DNA from 2 places in the Pseudarthrobacter kochi genome. Region 1 is predicted to be linked to the other one. Evidence: riboswitches for the same ligand, from Rfam matches in the RefSeq annotation. Region 1 holds a riboswitch; the other holds the start of a gene.
The links. Region 1 has a riboswitch for cyclic di-AMP ahead of ACZY0Y_RS14255 (M23 family metallopeptidase). Riboswitches for the same ligand answer to the same signal wherever they lie in the genome.
Positions count from the first base shown of each region.

Region 1 (5,809 bases):
GCTGCTGCGAGACCATTGTGAGTTCTTTCCAACATGGTCGAGTGCTCCAGTTCGGAGAATGCGCTCAGCACCGTCAGGAAAGCTCGGTTGACCGTTCCGCCCGTAGCGATGCCGTCCGACAGCGACCGGAACTCGACACCGTTCGCTTGCAGGTCATCGACGAGTGTCAGGAAGTGCTTCGTGTTCCTAGCGATCCTGTCCAACTTCCAGACGACGAGGGTGTCACCTTCGTTGAGTGAGTACTTCATCATGTTGTCCAACTCCGGGCGGCTCGCCTTCGTTCCGGAGACACCGTGGTCGGTGAATATCCTGCTGCACCCCGCTGCCTTCAGCGCATCGATCTGGAGGTCAACGTTTTGCTCGTGTGTGGATACTTTCGCGTACCTGTCGTTTTCAGAAGTCGCCTGCACCAAACAGCAGCGACTATTGCGTCGAAGCCCCCGTCGCGCCTGCTGCCGGGACCCACCGGTAGAGCGTCGGGACGGAGACGCCGAGGCTCGTGGCCACTTCCCGGGGCGGTGTTCCCTGGTTGAGTAGTTTGCGGGCTGAGCGGATCTTGGCTTCCGTCATGATGCGTTGGCGGCCACCTACTCGTCCCTGTTCGCGCGCGGCTCGGAGTCCGGCTTGGGTGCGTTCGACCATGAGCTCCCGTTCCATCTGGGCCAGGGATGCCATTACGTTGAAGAAAAAGCGCCCGGAGACCGTGGTGGTATCGATCGCGTCGGTGAGGCTGACGAAGCCTACGCCGCGGTTGTTTAGGCCGCCGGCGAAGTCCAGGAGGTCTTTCACGCTCCGACCCAGACGGTCCAGCTTCCACACCACCAGGGTGTCACCGTCGCGCAGGGTGTCCAGCGCCTGGTCGAGTCCGGGGCGGTGAGACTTGGTGCCGCTGATCGTGTCTTCGTAGATTTTGTCGCATCCGGCCTTCTTCAGGGCGTCGATCTGCAAGCCCAGGTTATGGTCCCGGGTGGAGACCCGGGCGCAGCCGATTCGGTGTGCGGTCATGGGTGTTCTCTTCTCAAAACTCAGTCCGGCGCATTGGTTCGCCTGTACCGTTTTGAGAACTATTTGTGAGAACGACCGGCCCTGAGCTCGGCTTTTCGTCCCAACGGCGGTTTTCCGCAGAAAGATGCCCGTTTGCAACAGCTCGCTGCGAACACCACGATTCTCAAATCAACCTGTTCTTGAAATCCTTCGTTTGCGAGAGCCGTCGGGCGGGTCGGCTGGTCCGGTGGGCGTTCCTCAGTTGGACCGGCTTGTAGCCATGGCTTTTTCGACGTCCGCGCGACAGCAGTCCGCGCCACAGCAGTCCGCGCCAAGCAGCCCTGAGTCAATCCTGCCAAATACCCGCTACAAACCATCAGGCGCGTTCAGAAGCCGGCGCCCAAGCGCAGACTCACGGGGCGCTGGCTCCCTGCGGTGATCGACGCCGGTCATATATAACGAATTTGTAACTTATGCGAACCGTTCGCTACGCTTGAAGAAACATACCCTCAACGGGTATGGATACGACCGCTTCGCCAAACCCCGCCGGCGGTCAGTGACCTTTGATCTCTTCAAGGCGGGGGCGGAGGACCCACTTACGGTGTGCCATGATGCGCCTGGGGTGAAGCCGACCCTGCGACCGCGCGTTGAACGCGACCCGCAGAGCGGCCGGACAGTCCACTCGTCCGAATCCGACAGCTAACTTCGCCGGCGTCGAGAGGACCACTATCTTGTCTGCCCAGCCCAGCCACGGCCGTCGCCGTGCCGTTCCCGACTCCAAACCCCGCCGCGTTCCATTTTTACAGGAGCCGACATTCCGGCTCCGCAGCCAACAACTGGGTGTCGCGGCCGCCGTGACGGGGATGATTGCCCTCACTGCACTTTCGGCCGCCCACGCGGATCCGGGTGCCCATTCCACGTCCCAGGACCGGGCCGCCGCAACCGCAGCTTCCCCCGTGGGAGCCGCCGTCTCGGCAGCGCCCGGCGCGGTCCTGATCTTCGACAAGCCGGCAGTGACCTCCCAGCCCGCTCCTGCACCGGCTGCGCGGGAACGGCCCGCGGGAACGGTCCCGGCGTCTGTAGTCCCTGCGGGGTCAAGTGTGGACGCTGCCACAGCGGCCGGGCCGAAGGGCTTGCGGGCACCGCTGGCATCGATGAAGGTCAGTTCCCCCTTCGGGTTGAGGGTCAGCCCCATCACCGGGGCAGCCAGGGAAATGCACACAGGTATCGATCTGACCGGAGCGTGCGCGACGCCGGTTTTCGCTGCCGGCGCCGGTACGGTGACCGAGGCGGGCTGGAGTCCGTATGGCGGCGGAAACCGGATTGTCGTCGACCACGGGAATAGTATGAAAACCACCTATAACCACTTGGCTAGCATCGGTGTTTCCGTCGGGCAAGTCCTGGCGCAGGGGCAGCAGATCGCTGGGGTCGGTACGACAGGTGCCTCTACGGGCTGCCATCTCCATTTCGAGGTCATGGTCGACGGACAGACCGTCGATCCGGCATCCTTCATTGCCCAAGCCCCAAGGCGATAGATCGAGGACTGATCGTGCCAACAAATGGTCCTCGATGAAAACCCGCTCATGTCTCGAGAGGGACCGCCGGGAGCCCTTGCTAGGGAAATAGGAAGGGGCCGGGGAGGACCAGCGTGGCTCGGTATATGTCCGCCCACTCCCGCGGCATCACGGTACCGGGATTCGTTCAAGAGCCGTGTGCCGATCTTGCGGAGGACGATGGCTTCTTGCGACAGGCATGACTTCCTGCGGTTCGGCATCGTCGGCCCAGCGGGACCGGGGCTGTGATGGGTCTGCGGTCCGATGTTTCGTTCAGGCGGATACCGTTCGGGCCGTCCTGGTGGGCTCCGTTCAGACTGACATTTTTACCTGTTTATGGCGGTTTGAATGGGGACCGGTTCTGCAGTCTGAGTTGGGCCCACTTCGCGGCTCGCCGGTGGTGAATCGCAGTTTTCCGTTGAGCCCATCCCACGGTTGATTCCATCAGAAGTTGTTCCCAACGGTGGAAGGCAGTGATGGCATCAGGGTGGGCCGATGCGACTTCTCACCGGACTTCGATGGCACCCATCATGCCGAGGTCCTCGTGGTCCAGGATGTGGCAGTGGTAGGCCGAGCGGCCGCGGAAGTCCTTGAATGCCACCCTGACCTTCACGCGCCCGTTTGCGGGTACGTTCACCACATCCTGCCAGATGGGGGTGTTCGTCTCTTGGCCGTTTTCCTCGATGATTTGCATCGGCCAGACGTGCAGGTGGAAGGGGTGGTCCATGGGGCTGGTGTTGGTCAGCGTCCATTCCTCCACATTCCCGGCCGCTACCGTGGTGTCTGTTCTGGCCTCTTTGAACTCCCTGCCGTTGATGGTGAAACGCATCATGCCCCCGCCTTCGCCCATGCCGATGCCCATGCCGGCGGCCAGGACGATCTGACGGCGGGCCGCGACGGCGGCTGACCGAAGGTCGCCCAGCCCCTGTTGAGCAGGCACGGCCGTCAGGGCTGCGACCGGTTCGCCGGCTACCCGGAGGGTGGCCAGTGCGGCGCCGTCCGGCTGATCTGCAGGGTTGCGCGCTCCGGACCCCGTCCCCATCATTCCCGGCATGCTTCCCCGGCTCTGGTAGAGCGCGCGCAGCACGGAGTCCCCGGCCGTGGTGGTCACGAGGAGGTCCGCCCGGTTTCCCGGCGTCAGGAGAAGTTCATCCACGCTCTTGGGTGTCGGGAAGCGGCCGGAGTCCATACCGAGGAGCTGGAGCTGCTGTCCGTCGAGCCGTAGGCGGAGGTAGCGGGACACGCAGGTGTTGATGATGCGCCACCGTTCGCGTTGTCCGGGGCGGGCGCTGAATTGCGGGTTGCTTTGACCGTTGACGAGGATCAGTTCACCTTCCCGGCCCATCATTCGTTCCATCGCCGGGACTTCCGGGATGTTCCCCAGGCCGTCCAGGGTGGTGTCCGAAATGACCAGTACCCGTTCCGCACTTGACTCGATGGGTTCAGGGTCCTCGACGATGATTGCTCCGAAGAGCCCGGCGAAGATCTGATCGGCGACCATGCCGTGGTGGTGGGGGTGGTACCAGTACACGCCGGGGGGATGGTCCTCGGGAAGTTTGTATTCGTAGTCGAAGGTGCCGCCGGGGTCGACCGAGACGAAGACGTTGTCTCCGTTGCCCTCCGGGGATACGTGGAGGCCGTGCACGTGCAGGTTGGTGGCCTGGGTCAGCTTGTTGACGAGCCCGATCTTCAGGACGTCCCCGGCGCGTACGCGCAGTGTCGGGCCGGGGATGCCGTCGTTGTAGCCAAGGGCTGCGGCCTGACGGCCTGCCAGCAGAATCTGTCCGGGTGCGGCTTCGAGCCGCACCTGCAGCTGGCCGTTGGTGCTTCGTTCCTCCGGAGGCTGGGTCAGGTCGCTTCCCGTAACGGGAGTCTGCTGCGACGACAGGGTCCAGATCAGCCCGGCACCGCCGGCCGCTGTCCCCGCAATGCCGAGCCCGCCCAGCAGCACCGCCTGGCGGCGGCTGATGGGCTTCACTATGGTCCCTCACCGAGCACTTTGAGTTGCTCGCGGTATTGGTCTGCGGTGAGTTCTCCTCTCGCAAAGCGCTCGTCGAGGATCTGGCGGGCCCTGCTCCCTCCGGCGGGCGGCGGCCCGCCTGGCCCCGGGGGGCCTGGAGGTCCGTATTCATTACGGACGCCGCCGCCAAAGACTCTGACCGCCAGAAACACCAGCAGCGCGATCCCAATGAGCAGCAGAGGAATCCAGGGCCACATCCATCCCATTCCTTGTCCGTAACCCCACATCATGATTTGTGCCTTTCGTTTCTAAAGTTACTTCCGACTCTTCGCGCGGCCTCGGCTGACAGCTAGAGTCCGAGGTCCCGGTCCACTCGGGCCGGTTTTCTACGCACCGCAACAGTCGGCAGCAGGCCTCGGTGCAGGGCCTGCAGTGTTCGTGCGGTCAGGAGGCGTCGGCGGGCCCGAACGTGACTCCTCCGTCGGTGGAGATGACGACCCCGCTGGCCGTGGCGGCCCAGATGGTGGGGTTTGTCTCCACGCCCTTAACTGCTGCCACAGCCTGGACCGTGTCGTCGATTTTGCCCTTTCGGGTCCAGGTCGCGCCGGTATCTGCCGAGGTGTGGACGGTCCCGTCGGGTTCGATTCCGACCGCCTCGGCGGGGCTGGCGAAAGCGGCGAACTGGACCACTGGTCCGGAGTCCACGGTGTTCCAGGTTTTACCGCCGTCCGTTGAGCGGTGGATCCCTTGTGGGGTGGTTGCCAGGACAGTGTCGCTGGTGGGGTTCCCGGCAAGGATGGCCGGGACGAAATCCGCGGCCGCCGCGGTCCAGTTTTTCCCGTCCGGGCTGGTGCGCAGTGCGCCGTCGAAGCCGACGATTCCGGATTTGGTCGCGGTGAGCGCGTGGAAGTCGGATTCACCCTGACGGGAGAGCGTTTCCCAGGTTTTGCCGGCGTCGGTGGATCTGATCAGCCCGAGCGGGTCGGCCAGGTCGGAGCCCTCTCCGGGGTGTCCGGAAGCGTAGAGGACGCCGTGGTCGGTGCCGCCGGTGAAACCCATCAGGTCGTTGGTGGGGCCGATTTTGGCGGCGGGCTGTTTCGTGATGTCGAACAGGCCATCGTGAGTGGCCAGGAGCACCTGGCCGGTTGTGCTGATGCTCAGCCCGTGAACGTGGGCGTCCGGCAGGGGGCTGCTTCCGTTGCTGATTGCGGGGGAGGTGCCGGCCGCGCCGGAGGGCGGGCTGCAGGCGGACAGGGCAAGGACGAGGCCGGCGCCGGCTGCCAGAACAGCTGTGGCGCGGACCCGGGGGCGG
Region 1 covers NZ_JBVAYV010000030.1:9,023-14,831, reverse strand. The annotation lists gene ACZY0Y_RS14265 (recombinase family protein) at 1-410, opposite strand, end outside; gene ACZY0Y_RS14260 (recombinase family protein) at 424-1,005, opposite strand; cyclic di-AMP (ydaO/yuaA leader) riboswitch at 1,536-1,710, shown strand; gene ACZY0Y_RS14255 (M23 family metallopeptidase) at 1,848-2,519, shown strand; gene ACZY0Y_RS14250 (multicopper oxidase family protein) at 3,043-4,515, opposite strand; gene ACZY0Y_RS14245 (SHOCT domain-containing protein) at 4,515-4,787, opposite strand; gene ACZY0Y_RS14240 (F510_1955 family glycosylhydrolase) at 4,942-5,809, opposite strand, start outside.

Region 2 (5,809 bases), on a different contig from region 1:
ACGGTCAGGGTCAACCGGCTTGCCGAGCCCATCCAGGTGGAACCGGAACTGCTGGTCCAGCTCGATGAGGGCGGCATCCGCCCGGGCGCCCTGGTCTCGCTGGAGCGTGTGGGGGAGTACATCTCGGTGCGGGTCCCCGACGTCGAAGGTGCCCTGGAACTTCCGCCCGAGGTCGCGGCCCACGTCTTTGTTACCGTCAGTTAACAGGAGTTATCCCGGGACTGGGACTACCCATGAGTTGTGCACAGGGCCGATAACGGATTTATCTCTGGACGGCTTAATCGCCTATAGTTGATCACCAGTACCGATACCAAAGCGTTATCTGATCCGAAGCCGAGCTCTGCCAGCGGATCAGTCGCCGAATCACCTTCTGGCAGAGGCGGGGGAACCACTTCTGGCTGTTCAACAGCCTTGGGGTGAAGTCCGTCAGCGGCAAGCACACTCGACCGAGGGACTCCCCTGGATGCCCCTGCGCCTGGATGCTTGCCACGGCGGACCGGGTCTTTGATCTCTCTGACCCGAATCCGACAGCTAACTCCGCAGGCTTCTCCAGAGAGGAACCGTTCTTGACCACCCAGACCGCCAGGGGCCGACGTCGCGCGTCCGGTCCCGCCCCGGAGCCGCGTCCGGCCGTCGCCGTCATGGCAGACCGCCCCCGTGACGCGCACCGTGATGAACGACGAGGCCGCCGCAGCCCGTTCCGTCAGGTAACGGACTTTGCCGCCGCCAGCGGCGTTGGTCAAAAGGCCGGCATTGCGCTGGCCGCCACGGGTCTGGTCCTCACCGTCACTGTCCCCGCGACGGGCCCCGTGGTGGCCACGAACGCGGGTTCCTCCTCCGGATCCGTCTCGGCCGCCGTCCAGCCGGACGTCACCGCCGCCGAGGCCAAGATCGACTTCAACCGCACCGCGATCACCACCCAGGGTGACCCGGACGGAAAGCTCAAGCAGTTGCTGGGCGCCCAGTCCGTCGGCTCCATCACCCGGGCAGCCTCCTCGGGCAGCCTCGGCGCGCCCCTGGACCAGATGAAGACCGCGTCGCCCTTCGGCTACCGCGTCAGCCCCATCACCGGCGGCTCCGGGGAATTCCACCGCGGCCAGGACTACTCGGCCCAGTGCGGTACTGCCGTCCACGCTGCCGCGAGCGGCACCGTGACCTTCGCGGGATGGCATCCCTACGGTGGCGGAAACCGGGTGGTGATCGATCACGGCAACGGCCTGGAGACCACCTACAACCACTTGTCCTCGTCCAGCGTCAAGGTGGGCCAGCAGGTCTCCCGCGGCGATGTCGTGGCGCTCAGCGGCACCACCGGCGCCTCTACGGGCTGCCACCTGCACTTCGAGGTCATGGTCAACGGCGAAGTCGTTGACCCGACCGGCTGGCTCTGACAAAGCTGATGGGAAGCTCTCGCATTCTTGTGACACGCCGTGATCCGAATGTGACATTGGGCCCCGACTGCTGTACCGTTTGACCTACGCCAACTTTTCCGAAGTTGGCGCTCTTGAGTGGATTGCCTAGCTCTGCCACCGCTCAAGGTCCGTTCGCATTACATCGTCTGGCAGGGGCGGGGGAACCAATTTTGGTCTTCGCAAGAAGACCTTGGGGTTAAGTCGCAAAGCTTCCCAGGAAGCAGCGCGGCCGGGTGACTCCCATCCGAATCCGACAGCTCACCTCGCAGGCATTGGGAGAGGCTACTTTCGTGTCTTCACGCCACAATGCTGCGCGTCACCGCGCTTGCGCGGCTCTAACGAGTCCGCTGGAATCCAACCTCCGTGCCGCCCTTGCCGGCGCCCGGAACGGATCCCGCACCGCCGTCTCAATCTCTGCTGAGTCCGGCCCGCAGGCCATGCACCTGCATGCAGTTCCCGCTTTTGGCGCGTCTTCGCAGTACACCCTTCGCTAAGTAACCCATTTCGGGGCGATCCGGCGTACCCCCAAGATGCCGGAGCGTCCTCAGCCTGCGCCTGAAAAGCGCGGACCCAGGATCACGAAAGAGAGAACTTAATGACTACTCGTGCAAACGCACGGCACCGCGCCGAGGTCACCAAGACCAACTCGCTGGCCGTCATTGCCAAGGCTGTCGGCGACAACGCCGGCGGCATGGGCCGCCAGGCCGCAGTTATCGCTGCCGCTTCCGGCCTCGTCCTGACCAGCGGTATCGCAGCCAACGCTGCTGAGGCCAACGTCCAGCGCGAATCCACTTCGGCTTCCACGCTCGAAGTCCAGTCGGCCACCCCGGCGACCATCTCGGCAGCTTCAACCATCGCCATCTCCTACGAGAAGCCGGCCGTCACCACTTCTCCGGCGCCGGTCGTCGAGGCCCCGAAGCCCGTCGTGAAGGTCCAGGAGACTCCCGCGGCCAACACCGCCGACACCGCCAAGACCGCCAGCACCAAAGTCGGCGCCGCCGGCACCGCTGCCCCGGCCGTCGCCAGCGGCATGGGCGCCACGATCGCCGCCGCTGCCTACGCCCAGATCGGCGTCAGCCAGGACTGCACCGCACTCGCCACGAACGCTCTGGCTGCTGCGGGCATCAACTACCACGGCTGGCCGGCAGGTTACCTGTCCCTCGGCCGCACCGTGAGCGCCGCCGAGGCACAGCCGGGCGACCTCGCGTACTACCAGAACGGTGGCGCCGGCATGGCCCACATCGCTGTATACGTCGGCAACGGCATGGCCGTTCACGGCGGCTGGAACGGTGGAACCACGTCCCTGCAGACCGTCAACGTCGGCTCCGGCCCGGTCTTCATCCGCGTCGGCGGCTAAGACAGCAGCTGTAGCAAAGTAAGCAAAGCACAGGACCCCTGCCATTCGGCGGGGGTCCTTTGCGTTGCCGGGGCGTGAACTTCAGCCGACACAGGTCGCGGCAGGCAAAAAAAGATTCGGCGAATTGGCATGTCCATGTTTACTCTTGTTTTGTCGATCCATAGCCCGACTATGCAGAGGGCAGCCGGCCCTCGTGCCCCTGGCGGGTGCGGCCGTGAAGAGGTATGCGGATGCGCACACTCGTTCTGAATGCTGGATATGAGCCGCTGGCGGTTGTGACCTTCCGCCGGGCGCTCGTCCTTGTGCTGACTGGAAAGGCCAGTGTCGTGGCGGAAGGCGACGATCCCGTCGTCGGGCCGCAGGACGTCCTTGGCCGGCCGTCGGTGATTCTCCTGAATCGCTACATCAGGCCCCGGTACAACACGATGACGGCGGTGAGCCGCCGGGGAGTGCTCCGACGGGACGGACACCGCTGCGCGTACTGCGGCAAAGCGGCCCACACCATCGATCATGTCCAGCCCAAATCCAGGGGCGGTGCGGATTCCTGGGAAAACCTCGTCGCTGCCTGCCTGCGGTGCAACAACGCCAAAGGCGACCACACCCCGGGCGAAATGGGATGGAAGCTCAGCTTCAGCCCGGCACCTCCCAAGGGCACCACGTGGCAAATCAAGGAGCTGGAGAAGCCGACGCCGGCCTGGGATCCGTTCCTGCTGTTGGAATCCGCTGCCTGACGCAGCCCGCCGCTGCCTTGCCTTTAGTGCCTGACCGTCTGGCCCGGACCGCGCTAGGCTGGGCCGGTGGAATTCGATGCTGTCATTCTTTCCGGGGGCCGGTCCGCCCGGCTGGGAGGCGTTCCCAAGTCCGGGCTGATGCACGACGGCGCCACCCTCCTGGAGCGCGCGCTGCAGGCCGCCCGCGGCGCGGCGGCCGTCGCCGTCGTCGGGCCCGACTCGGGGACCCTGCCGGAAGGGGTGCTGAACTGCCGCGAGGATCCGCCCTTTGCCGGCCCTGCAGCTGCCGTTGCCGCCGGGCTGTCCGCCCTGGAACAGCACCGCCGTAGGGACCCCCGGCACCCGGGCGCGGCCCCGTTCACCCTTGTCCTCGGCGTCGATATGCCCCGGGCGGGCGCCGCCGTCCAGGCGCTGCGGGAAGCGGCCGCGGGTGCCCCGCCGGGCGACGGGCTGATGGCGGTCTCTGCTGACGGGCGCCGGCAGCCGCTGGTCGGCCTATATGGCACAGCTGCGCTACAACACTGCGTCGACGAGGCCCGGCAGCGCGGCGCGCTGGAGAATGCCTCCGTATTCGCCCTTCTTGCTACGCTGAAGGTGCGCGAAGTCAGCGTCCCCAGAGGGTCCACGGATGATGTGGATACTTGGGACGATGCCTCCGCATTAGGGGTAAGCGGCCCACCCGAGGGGCAGGGCCGCGACAGCCTTGGCCGCGGCCGCCACCATCCAGGCATCCGGTCCGGGGCTCCCCAGCTGAACTCGACCTTGGAGGCAAACGGTGAAGAGCCAGGATGAAACACTGGAAGACTGGTGCCGTGCCCTGCTTCAGGCCCTGGAACTGGACGGCGTCGAGGTTGACGTGAACGAGGTCCTGGCCCTGGCCGGGGTGGCAGCACACTCGGTGGTGCGCCCGGCCGCTCCTTTGACGACTTTCATTGCCGGTTTCGCGGCCGGCCTGGCCTCCGGCTCCGGCCAGGCCACAGATGCCGTCGCAATGCGGGCCGCGATGGGCGTTGCCCGCAAACTCGCCAACGACTACGCAGCCAACGAAGCCCCCGGAGCATGACACCTGCACCCCCTCACGGCAGCGCAGCTGCCGCACGGGATGAGCCTGCAGGGGGCGCCCCTGCCGAAGGCCCGGCCGAGACAGTTGCCAGCCGCTCCGAGGACGGCCCGGCCGCAACGGCAGGCGAACCGGAACCCGAGGCGCACCGGCACCTCGCGCACACCTGGCCGGAAGCCTGGCAACTCGCCTTCGACTGCGCAACTCCCATCCCCGCCGCACCGGTTGTCCTTCGTGCCGCCTTGGGCCGGACGCTTGCCGCCGACGTGGAAGCGCTTGTGGACATGCCGCATTACGCCTCCTCCGCCATGGACGGCTGGGCCGTCAACGGCAGCGGACCGTGGATCCTCGCGGAGCCCGGCCAGCGGCTGGCCCCGCACCAGGCAAGCCCGATTGTCACTGGCGGGCTGATGCCTCCCGGAGCGAAGGCCGTGCTGCGCAGCGAAAGCGGCAGGATTGCGGCCGACGAGGACGGGCTCCCGGTCCTGCAGCTCGGCGGCGCCGCCAAGCCCGGCGAGCCGCGGAACGGCGAGCACATCCGGAACGCCGCCCAGGAAGCCGCCGCCGGCGAAGTGCTGATCAAGCGCGGCACCGTGCTTAACCCCGCCCATCTGGCCCTCGCCGCACTCGCCGGGCACGACAGCCTCCCGGTCCTGGGCAAAGCCGTGGTCCGGCTGGTGTTCACCGGCTCCGAGGTGGTCACAGCAGGGATCCCGCAGCCGGGGGAGGTACGCGACACGTTCGGCCCCCAGCTCGCGGGGGTCGTGGAAATGCTCGGGGGGAGCTGTGCCGGCGAAACGAAGATTGGCGACAGCTACAAGGAGTGGCTCGCCGCCCTCGAGGACACCGACCCGGGGGCTGCCGACCCGGTGCCGCTTTCTTCTCGTTCTGTCGCTGAGCTGTTGCCCGCCGACGTCGTCATCACCACCGGCGGCACGGGCCGGTCCGGCACCGACCACCTGCGCCGTGCGGTGGCCGAGCTCGGCGGACGCCTGCTGATCGACGGCATCGCCATGCGCCCCGGCCATCCTGCCGTGCTGGCGGAACTGCCGGACGGCAGGTTCATCATCGGGCTGCCGGGCAACCCGCTTGCGGCCATGATGGCACTCTCAACCATCGGGGCGCCGCTACTGGCGGCGCTGGGGCACCGGCCCCTGCCGCCCGTCACCGAGGTCCCCTGCGGCTCCACGATCGACGCGGACCCCGGCCGGACCCGGCTGATGCCGTTCCGGCTCCTGTACGGCATGGCTTC
Region 2 covers NZ_JBVAYV010000009.1:78,197-84,005, forward strand. The annotation lists gene ACZY0Y_RS07170 (iron-dependent transcriptional repressor DtxR) at 1-204, shown strand, start outside; cyclic di-AMP (ydaO/yuaA leader) riboswitch at 347-562, shown strand; gene ACZY0Y_RS07175 (M23 family metallopeptidase) at 567-1,388, shown strand; cyclic di-AMP (ydaO/yuaA leader) riboswitch at 1,526-1,695, shown strand; gene ACZY0Y_RS07180 (NlpC/P60 family protein) at 2,005-2,766, shown strand; gene ACZY0Y_RS07185 (HNH endonuclease) at 2,997-3,497, shown strand; gene mobA (molybdenum cofactor guanylyltransferase) at 3,564-4,289, shown strand; gene ACZY0Y_RS07195 (DUF6457 domain-containing protein) at 4,273-4,560, shown strand; gene ACZY0Y_RS07200 (molybdopterin molybdotransferase MoeA) at 4,557-5,809, shown strand, end outside.
Region 2: linked by a shared signal. The riboswitch ahead of ACZY0Y_RS07180 (NlpC/P60 family protein) and the one ahead of ACZY0Y_RS14255 (M23 family metallopeptidase) in region 1 are both predicted to bind cyclic di-AMP.